2 regions of the Terriglobus roseus genome follow, and region 1 is predicted to be linked to the other one. Evidence: predicted binding sites of a transcription regulator. Region 1 holds the regulator's gene; the other holds the start of a gene.
What was found. The regulator LexA, encoded in region 1, represses DNA repair genes until DNA is damaged. The targets are predictions, from matches to a motif close to CANTTCGCTTTTTATTCGC.
Positions count from the first base shown of each region.

Region 2: a site for LexA is predicted at 3,467-3,485, ahead of BLT38_RS08350 (putative DNA modification/repair radical SAM protein). Genes of this name have one in related genera too.

Region 1 covers NZ_LT629690.1:1,598,908-1,604,394, reverse strand. Annotated here, with positions in the region: gene BLT38_RS06800 (sigma-54 dependent transcriptional regulator) at 1-1,129, opposite strand, end outside; gene BLT38_RS06795 (hypothetical protein) at 1,126-1,368, opposite strand; gene BLT38_RS06790 (response regulator transcription factor) at 1,365-2,108, opposite strand; gene lexA (transcriptional repressor LexA) at 2,334-2,939, shown strand; gene BLT38_RS06780 (HAD hydrolase-like protein) at 2,932-3,645, shown strand; gene BLT38_RS06775 (DHA2 family efflux MFS transporter permease subunit) at 3,642-5,096, opposite strand; gene BLT38_RS06770 (DUF418 domain-containing protein) at 5,109-5,487, opposite strand, start outside.
Region 2 covers NZ_LT629690.1:1,951,073-1,956,559, reverse strand. Annotated here, with positions in the region: gene deoC (deoxyribose-phosphate aldolase) at 1-633, opposite strand, end outside; gene BLT38_RS08355 (UdgX family uracil-DNA binding protein) at 730-2,172, opposite strand; gene BLT38_RS08350 (putative DNA modification/repair radical SAM protein) at 2,169-3,449, opposite strand; gene BLT38_RS08345 (Tex family protein) at 3,588-5,487, opposite strand, start outside.

The DNA.
Region 1 (5,487 bases):
CAAGCTCCATCAATAGCGAAAGAGCTTCGCTGCTGATCGATTTACGAGGCATGCTATCGCCAAGCTTGCGCAATGTGTGTTCCACCAGCATGGGGATATCTTCACGCCTCTCCCGCAATGCCGGGATCTCCACGGGAAATACAGCAAGCCGATAATACAAATCCGGTCGGAACCGCCGATCACGAGCGAGTTCTTCCAAAGGCTGATGCGTCGCCGCAACAATGCGCACATCCACACGGATAGGCTCGTTTTCACCCACCTTCTGAATCTCGCCGTTCTCCAGAAACCGCAGCATCTTCGCCTGTAACGGCAGCGGCATCTCTCCAATTTCATCCAGAAAAAGCGTTCCACCATGCGCAGCTTCTATGCGCCCCATGCGCGAAGAAACCGCCCCTGTAAACGCTCCGCGCGTATGGCCAAACAACTCAGCTTCCAACAGGTGTTCCGGAATTGCCGCACAGTTCAACACAACAAACGGCTTTCCTGCACGAGGGCTCAACCGGTGCACGGCCTTTGCAACCAACTCTTTTCCTGTTCCCGTTTCTCCCAACACAAGAACATTCGCAGTTGCATGTGGGGCGACCAAGCGGATCTGCTGCGCCAACTCCCGCATCTTCAAAGCGTCTCCAACAAACTCCGGAAGATGCATCTTGACCTCTTCAGCAACCTCAGGAAGCGCTTCTTTCACCACCGCCATCGGCGCAGCAAAGGGCACCGTAACAGGCGCATGAAGCCAGGCCGCACCATCAAATCCACCGGTTGCAGGTGTTCTCTCCACGCAGCATTCTTGCGCCTCTCGCAACGCATGAAGAAGCTCGTTACGCCGCGCGCTGCGCACTTTAGAACCGTTGCAACTACCATCCATTTGCAACATATCCGTCGCAGGACAAACCGTCGCCGCATACTCAGCAAACTCCGACGCATCCAGGTCCGGAAGCCAGTGATCCACAATCATGGCCTCGGGCTCCAGGCTGCCGAGATGCATCATCGCCTCAGCCCCTCCGGAAGCTGGAAAGACCTGCCAACGCATATCTGAAAGCAAAGAGGAAAGCTTATGCCGCAACTCCGTATCCGGAGTGACCAACACCACAGAACGTTGCTGAACAGACGCCGCCACGACTGAATTCATCGCGACCCTCCCGCCTCAAGACGCGCCGCGGCTTCACGCACTCGCTCCAACTCCGCCACTGCCCGGCGGCACTCGGCGCGCGCAGTGTTCAATGCGTCCTGTATCTCATCGGGTGTCGTGCGGAGAGCAGCCATCTCCACAGCAAACAACAGCGCGGTTAAAGGCTGTGACAAGGCGTGGATTGCGTCATCCAGTTCTTCCAATGCAGCATCGTCCATGGTCAACTCCATCTGGTTCATGCAACCTCCAACGCCGTTTGATAACGAGCGTCAATAGGCATGGTTGCGAATCGCGGCAAACCGTCGTTCTGTTTCGCGGCAATGCCATATCCCTCGCCACGCATCGTCTGCACCAAACCCGACGCGCCCACTGCGCTCAGCTTACGGCGGAGATAGTTCACATAAACATCCACCACATTCGTTCCGGCGTCCGGCGACATCTGCCACACATTCTGCAGGAGTTCACGACGAGATACAGCGCGTCCCTTCTGCAGCAGCAGGTACTCCAGCAACGTAAATTCCTTTGAGGTGAAGTCCAGCAACTCTTCGTGATAGGAAACACTGCGTTTAATGCGGTCCATACGCAATCCCGCGCATTGCAACAAACCAGCAGAGGATCCCATACGCCGCCGACCAATCGCCTTACAACGTGCCAGCAACTCATACATGGAAAACGGCTTCAACAGATAGTCATCCGCGCCCAGGTTCAAACATTCAATCTTTTCCGAAAGCTGCGAACGACCTGACAACACCAGGACGGACATTAGGTCGATCTGACCGTGCAGTGCTCGCAGCACATCCACGCCATCCATCCGCGGAAGCCCCAGATCCAGCACCAACAGGTCAGGCATGTCTTCCTCAATGCCCTCTAATACGCCGGCCCCATCTGTTACTAGGCGAACCGTATTCCCTTCCAATTCAAGCGCTTTCTTAAGAAACACAGAAAGTGCCCCATCATCCTCTGCCACCATCACTCTCATTGCTCTGTCTCCTGCGTAATTTGTCCATCTATAGCGGGCGCACTTTCCAATCCGGCGTCCGATCTGCAATCCAAGATGACGCGCAGATGAGAACAAAACAATGATTCAGTGAGAATGGTGCCAGCGAGTCGTACCACATCGGGAACGGCTGCACCACCCATTAGCTTTCTTGGTTCAAGAAACTTTTACCTTGCAGTTCGCTTTTTATTCGCTACAATTTCAGCCATGGCGATTACGCGGCGACAAAAAGAGGTTTTGGACTTCCTCTCCGGCTTTACCCAGCGCAAGGGATACTCCCCTTCCTATGAAGAAATTGCGGCTGGTCTTGGCCTGAATTCGCTTGCCACGGTGCACAAACACATCACAAATCTGCACAACAAAGGCCTCCTGCAGCGCGCTCATAATCGCAGCCGCTCCATCGATGTTCTCTCTCCAAGGAACTCACGCAAGGGGAACGAGCGTCTGCCCCTCATGGGCAGAATCGCCGCTGGCCGGCCCGTGGAAGCCATTGAAACTGCGGAATCCATCTCCCTTTCTGAGATCATCGGCAACCGCGAAGTCTTCGCCCTTGAAGTTCGTGGCGACAGCATGCGCGACGAACACATCGTCAACGGCGACTATGTCTTGGTAGAGCGCACCAATACAGCGCGTGAAGGTGAGATTGTCGTTGCGCTCGTAGACGGTTCCGACGCCACGCTGAAGCGCTATTACAAGGAAGGCAACCTGATCCGCCTACAGCCTTCCAACAATGAGATGGCCCCCATCTTCGCTCCGGCGGACCGTGTTGCGATCCAGGGTAAGGTCCTCGGCATGTTGCGCAAGTATGCCTGAGGAAACCAGCGGCGAATTGCGCTGCGATCTTCTCGTCTTCGATCTCGATGGGACCCTGATTGACTCGGAGCAAGACTTAGCAGCGTCGGTCAATGCAACCCTCGCCTTCCTGGGCCGCGAACAACTTCCACCCCACCGCATCGCAGAGTTCATCGGCGATGGCGCTGCCATGCTCGTCCGCCGTGCCTTAGAAGCAACCGGGGGCATGGACGAAGTAGCTTTCGCGCAAGCGATTCCCTTCTTCCTGGACTATTACCGCGCGCATAATCTCGACTTCACCTACGTCTATCCTGGCGTGATCAGTGAACTTCGCAAGATTCGTGCGGCTGCGCCATCTCTTCCGATGGCGATTCTTACCAACAAGCCATATCGCCCATCGCGCGTCATCTGTTCTGGTCTCGGACTGTCCGAGTTTTTCTTTGCCAATTACGGCGGCGACAGCTTCCCAACCAAGAAGCCCGATCCCGAAGGCATGCAGGCATTGATGGAAGAAGCATCCCGAATGCTGGGCCGCCCGGTATCCCCACAACGAACCGTTCTGGTAGGCGACTCCCACGTAGACGTTGCCACTGCACGCAACGCCGGCGTCCTCTGCCTCGGATGCAGTTACGGCTTGGCACCTCAAAAACTTCGTGAAGCGGGCCCGGATGCCATGGTGGATAGCCCCACCAAATGGCTCGACGCCCTGCAGGCGCTTCTACCCTAACCCTCCGCGGGCGTCGCTTCCCGTTCCTGCCGAATCAGGTTTCCGCTCACTGCCGCACCCGCCGCAGGATGCATCGTCCAGTACGAAGGCAAACTCAACGCTGCCAAGCCCGCCATCACACAAAACGCCACGCGAAAATCAAAGGCACTCGCACCACCACGCATCAGTGCGCTTCCGTGCAGAGCCAGTGCAGAAACAGCCACACCAAGGCTCGTCGTCATCTGGTTAATCGTCGTAGCCAGCGTGGTGCCGCTGTTCTTCAGCTTCTCCGGAAGGTCCGCGAATCCCATGGTCGTCAATGCAGTCAATTCCATCGACCGGCCAAGTCCTCCCGCAAACAGGACAAGCAGCGTGATCACCTTCGGCGTGTTTGCATGAAGCCATCCGCAAGCCACCAGCGCCACCGCAGTCAACGTCCCATTCCACAGCAAAACCGTCCGAAAGCCATAACGACGAAGCAGTGGCCCAGTCAGCGGTTTCATTGCAAGATTCCCCGCAAACACCGCCATCGTCAACGATCCCGACTCCAGCGGATTCAGACCGAATGCCTCCTGAAACAACAGCGGCAACAGGAACGGTACGGAAAACACTGCCATCCGGAACAGTGATCCAGCGCCATTCGACACGCGGAATGTCTCAATACGAAACACTTCCAGTGAAAACAGTGGCTTTTCAGCACGACGCAGCCACCACACCAATGCCCCTGACAACACAATAGTCAGCACCAGCAGCACCGCCGCCTGCATCCCCGGAGCATGCTGCACTTCCAGCGACTCCAGCAGGTACATCAGGCAGAAGGAAGCGGACCCCGCCAGCAGAAACCCGGGTAGATCAAAACTCTCACGAACCGTCTCGCGATCCTTCGGAACCAGCTTCAGCGCCAACGCAAACAGCACCACACCAATCGGCACGTTCAGCAGAAACATCCACGGCCACGTCGTAAACGACAGAATCCATCCACCCAACGGAGGGCCAAGGATCGGTGCCACCAATGCAGGCCAGATCGTATAAGCAATCGCCTTCATCAATTGCGCCTTAGTGGAAGCGCGCAGCACCATCAACCGCCCAACGGGCACCATCATCGACCCGCCAATACCCTGCAACACGCGCGAAGCAGTAAACAACGGCAGCGTATGGCTAAGCCCACACAAAGCAGAGGCGCAGGTAAAGATCAGAATGGCCGATGTAAAAACGCGCCGCTCGCCAAACCGCGTTGCTACCCACCCGCTCACCGGGATGAAAATCGCCAGTGTCAACAGGTATGCCGTAATACCAACATTCACAGCAATGGCAGACGTGCCGAAGTCACGCGCCATCGTTGGCAACCCGGTCGCGATAATCGTCGCATCCAGGTTCTCCATAAACAGCGCACCTGCTGCCAGCAACGCAACAGCCAGCGCATGACCACGAAGCGTGGACGGGTCTTCGACTCTCTTTGAAGTGTTCGCCAAGCTCTTAGTTTACTAAGCCGCGGCCGTCTCCGCAGACGCCACACGCAGCTTCATCGGCTGGCGATGCCAGTACGTAAGCGAACGCCACGCCCACTCCACGGGACCAAACTGGAAGTAGCGCAGCCAGATGGCGCTGAAGATCAGGTTGAACGCCCAAACTCCCGCCATCACGTAATACACCTTGTAGTACGTCATGTAGCCGTACCAGTGCGTTGGCCCCCACACAAACAGGAAGCGGCAGATCACACTGGTCGCCAGGTAGTTCGACAAAGCCATCTGCCCCACGTTGGCAACAGCCTTCGTAGCCCAACGCAAAGCACCGGCACGCACAATCAACAGAATCAACGCGGCATTCGCCAGCGCACCGCTCACACGACAAACATCGTAGGGA
Region 2 (5,487 bases), 350 kb from region 1:
GTCGGCCAAGGAGCGGATGCCTCCCGATGCCTTCACGCCGGAGCGCAGCCCTGCAACACTGCGCATCTGAGCAATGTCATCTACCGTGGCGCCCCCAGTGGAGAAGCCAGTGCTGGTTTTGATGAAATCTGCGCCAGCGTTTACGGCAATTTCGCTGGCACGCAACTTCTCTTCGAAATTTAGAAGGGCTGTCTCCAGAATGACCTTCACAATGGCGCCGCGCTCATGCGCCGCATCGACTACGCCACGAATGTCACTGGCGACCGTGTCATATTCGCCACCCTTGAGAGCTCCGATATTGAGCACCATGTCTACGTCATGAGCGCCGAGCGCGATGACACGCTTGGCCTCGTCAACCTTCGATTCGGCAAGGGATGCGCCGAGCGGAAATCCGATGACAACACCCACTGGGACGCCTGTGCCAGCTAATGCCGCGGCTGCCGTGGACACCCAGAACGGATTCACCATGGCGCATGCAAAGCGATACTGTGCCGCTTCCTCGCAAATCTGCAACACTTGTGCGCGTGTCGCATCGGCCTTCAGCAGGGTATGGTCCAGCGTGGCGGCAAGAGCGCGTGGGCTGCTGATTGCGTGTTCGTAAAAGCCTTCAGGGGTGTACGTCGATTCCATCATGTAAAAACTCTCAATCCACATGGGCGCTAAAAGCCCCAAAGGACATCTTATCCTCAGCCGGGCTGGCTTTGTTTCAACCCGGTAGTTGGTGACAGGTTACGCGGCCTTCATCGCAAACTGGTACGCGGCCAGCAGGTCATTTCGCAAGTGTTCGTACAACGTATGGCGCATCTCATCGTTCGGTGCCCGCAAAACAGCCGAAGGGTGAATTGTCGCCATGACATGTTCTGCGAAGGGGGTTGAAAGCACCTTGCCTCGGTCTCGCATCAGTCCAAACGTTCCTCCAAGAAGGGACTTTGCGGCAGAAGCCCCCAGACACAAAACCAGCTTCGGTTTGACGGCGTCGAGTTCGGCTAACAGCCACGGTTTGCACGCAGTGATCTCACTCATCCTGGGGTTCTGGTGCAAACGCAGTTTTCCTCTCTGCACAAACTTGAAATGCTTCACAGCATTTGTCATGAAAATATCGCCGTCGGCAATTCCAACTTCCGCTAGAGCCTTTCTCAATACGTTTCCTGCTGGCCCGACGAAGGGAAGACCTTGCAGATCTTCTTGATCTCCGGGCTGCTCACCCACCAGCATGAGCGGCGCATGGTTAGCACCTCTGCCTGGCACGACCTGGATTGCGTGTTGGTAAAGATCACAACCTTTGCATGTGGGCAGCGCTTCGCGAATCACAGTCAAGGTGTGTTTCGCCGGGACGAACGGAGCCGCACTCGGCTTTCCGGCCTGTGCGGAAACCATGCCCTCAACGCGTTTCACTGCGGTTGACATCAACTGTGGGAGTAATTCGATCTCCGGCAGGTTGCCCCAGTAATGCATCGGCATGTGACCACGCATAGCGACTGGATTGAGTCGGGCCGGGTTGAAGATGCTCGCATAGTAGCTCTTCCATAACTCCTCTAATTCATCGCCTGACGGAGCCTGTTCACGCGGGACCGGTGGCCCATACTCCAGTTGCTTTGTGGGGGGATCCCAAAATGCCGAGCCATCCGGCGTAAGAATGGTCCAACGCATCACCGCAAAACGTTCCGCGAAAAATGGTGCTGCCAGCTTCAGAATGTGGTGCTGCGGTTCGTACCAGGCAATGAACCGTTCCACGCCATCCGGATCCTCCACCCGACGGAATCGTACAAAGGCATGCATTTTGTGCTCGTCGCGTCGCACCTGCTGCTCCAACCGCAGTAGGGCGTTCACGTCAGCATCCACCTGCACTTTCATCAATTCGCGTTCTGTCTGCAATCGCCACAAAAGCCTGTACAGCAAGTTCCATCGTTGTGGGTCGCGATGACATGCTGCGATGATTGCCGTTTCCAGGAAACGTTTGGGAACATGCGGTTTTGAATCGGGCACATCCTGTATCAGTTCTGTTGAGTAATCGTCATTTTCTGAAAACAACTTCTGTGTCGTCGCAAATGCCGGGTCATAGAAGTCGATTAACTCAGGCGGAATCTTTTTGCTGACGACAGCACGAGCAAGTGCTCGCCATTGCGCAAAGTCTGGAACGACACGCACGCGCATCACATCAACGGCGTTCATAACGAACCCCACATGGCGGAACGCGCCACATCTTCAAACAAAGTCATCTGACGCGCGGAAGATGGAGCGTTTTGTGCAAGGGGCGTGAGTGTGTCACCGGTCTCGGAGACGGAGACTTCCAGCGGCAGATGATCCTCGGCGACGACGTATTGCTCAGCGTCTTTCCAGCGGACATGCAGTTTACGCAGGTCATCACTTGTCAGCCGGTGGTAGCGACGTATCGATAAAACCCTGTCCACATTTCGATATCCAAGCCCTGGGATCCGCAGCAGCACCTCTCGCGGGGCGGAGTTCACATCGACAGGAAAGAATTCAGGATGCCGTTTTGCCCATCCCAGCTTCGGGTCCGATGCAAGATCAAGATCAGGGGCATCTTCTGTCGTAATCTCCTCTGCGGCGAAGCCATAGTGCCGCATCAACCAATCTGCCTGATAGAGCCGATGCTCACGCAGCATGGGTGAAGCCTTCAATGGCAGCCGTGTATCCGCTTCCGGATACGGCGAAAAGCCTGTGTAGTACACCCGTCGCAGCTTGTGGTCGGTATACAGCCGGTTAGAGCGCGCAATGATTTCGCGATCGGTTGAAGGCGTGGCTCCAATGACCATTTGCGTGCTTTGACCAGCGGGTGCAAACGCCGGAGCATGGGCAAAGTGCCTGCGGTTGTCATCCGCTTGCTCTTTACCCAAACGAATCTGCGTCATGGTCGTTTCAATGACGTCTGATTTCTTCTCCGGGGCAAGCTGCACCAGGTCCTGCTGCGTTGGCAGTTCGATATTTGCGGACAGCCGGTCGGCATACAAACCTGCCTCGTCAATCAGTCTTCGATCGCAACCAGGAATTGCCTTGATATGGATGTATCCGCCGAAGTAATGCACGGTTCGCAGCGTCTTCGCCACGGTCACAAACTGTTCCATTGTGTAATCCGGCGACTGGATGATTCCGCTCGAAAGAAACAGCCCTTCGATGTAGTTGCGCTTGTAGAAATCCAATGTGAGCCGGACCACTTCGTCAGGCGTAAACCTCGCACGCCGAATGTCGCTACTGACACGATTGACGCAAAAAACGCAGTCGTATGTGCAGTAGTTCGTCAACAACAATTTCAGCAAAGATATGCAGCGGCCATCCGGCGTATAGCTATGGCAGATGCCGGTACCGTCGCTGTGGCCTACACCCTTGCTGTTGCCACTCCGCTTGGCGCCAGACGACGCGCAGGACGCGTCGTATTTGGCCGCATCAGCAAGAATCTCGAGCTTCTGTTGCACGGTGAGGGGGCCCATAATGCGTTTTCAGTATAGCGAATAAATGGCGAAAACGCCCACGCAGCGATGTGGATTATTGAACAAATGCAGTTCTTTTGTGGGGCCATGAAAAAGCCCTTGCTGACTCAACAGCAAGGGCTTATGTCCTGTCGGAAGTTAACGTCCCGTCGGAGCATTGCTGCGCCACTTTGTATTCAAGGCGGCCAACTTGTCTGCCATCGACGTGGGTTCTGGCGCTGATCGCTGCTGGGTCTGAGGGCGTCCACCACCGCGCTGCGGGGCTTTTCCACCCGGAGCAGGTTCGAGCGCCTTGATTGAAAGCGAGATGCGCTTCGTCTTGGCGTCGGCACTAAGAACCTTAGCCTTTACCAGTTGTCCAGCCTTCAACGCTTCGCTCGGGTCTTTGATGTACTTGTGCGAAATCTCCGAGATGTGAACAAGTCCATCCTGGTGTACGCCAATGTCGATGAAAGCACCAAACTTCGTCACGTTGGTGACCACGCCTTCCATCACCATGCCGGGTTCGACATCCTGAATCTCTCGCACTGCTTCGTTGAAAGTAGGGGCGACGAACGAATCGCGAGGATCACGGCCGGGCTTCTTCAACTCTTCGAGAATGTCGTTCAGCGTGTAAGTGCCTGCACCGAACGCGTCTGTCTTCACGCCCGTCAGCAGTTGAGGCTTACGGATCAAGTCATCGATCGAGGTGTTCAGAGAAGACGCAATCTGTTCCACCAACGCATACGATTCGGGATGCACCGCAGTGGAGTCCAGCGGTTGCTCTCCATCGCGGATACGCAAGAAGCCGGCGGCCTGCTCAAACGTTTTGGGGCCAATACCCGATACCTCATGTAATTGCTTGCGGGATTGGAAGCGGCCATTGGTATCGCGGAACTGGACGATGTTCAGCGCGATACGTTCGCTGATTCCGGCGACGTAACGCAGCAACGTCCACGATGCCGTATTCAAGTCAACGCCAACACGATTCACGCAGCTTTCGATCACTGCTTCCAGTGACTGGTTCAACTGGCGTTGATCCACGTCATGTTGATACTGACCAACGCCAATGGACTTAGGATCGACCTTCACCAGTTCAGAAAGCGGATCCTGCAGACGACGTGCAATGGAGATAGCGCCGCGCACGGTCAGATCAAGATCAGGGAACTCCTGACGCGCAACGTCTGAAGCGGAATACACGCTGGCGCCCGACTCGGATACCGTGACCTTGAAGATGCCACCGAGCTTGTGTTCAGCAAGGAAGTCACGAACGAAGGCGTCCGTCTCACGCGATGCTGTGCCGTTTCCAATCGCAATGGCTCGAATGTTCTGCGAAGCCACCATGACAGCCAGCTTCTGCGATGCCTCTTTCTCACGGCCTGTGTGCGGATAGATCACGTCATGCGCCAGGAACTTGCCTGTTTCATCAACGACAGCAATCTTGCATCCAGTGCGCAGGCCTGGATCGATTCCGAGTACGCGAATCGGCCCGGCGGGCGAAGCCATCAGCACATGCTGCAGATTCTCGCGGAACACATCAATCGCTTCTGTATCCGAGCGACGCTTCAATTCCAAACGCAACTCACCTTGAATCGACGAGTTGAGAAGGCGCTTCCAGCAGTCTTCAATGGCGAGGCGGAGTTGCGATGTCCAATCACCATCGTTCTTAAGAACGCGCGAACGAATCAGCGCCAGCATGCGTTCTTCCTCTGTCTCGATGAGCCAGTACAGAACGTTTTCTGCTTCACCACGACGCACTGCCAGCATGCGATGCGACGGGATGGTCTTCACCGGCTCGCGATACTCGTAGTACATCTTGAACTTTTCCTGCTCGTCTTTTGCATCGAAAATCTTGCGGCTGACGATTAGGCCTTCTTCAAACATCACATGACGCGTGGAGCGACGCACCTCAGCATCTTCGCTGATGCGTTCGGCAATAATGTGGCGCGCGCCTTCCAGTGCGTCGTCGATTGTCGCGACTTCCTTTTCAGGGTCGATGAGTGAAGTGGCGAGTGCGATCAGATCAAGTTCGCCAGGCTTCTGCGCCCACAGATAGTCA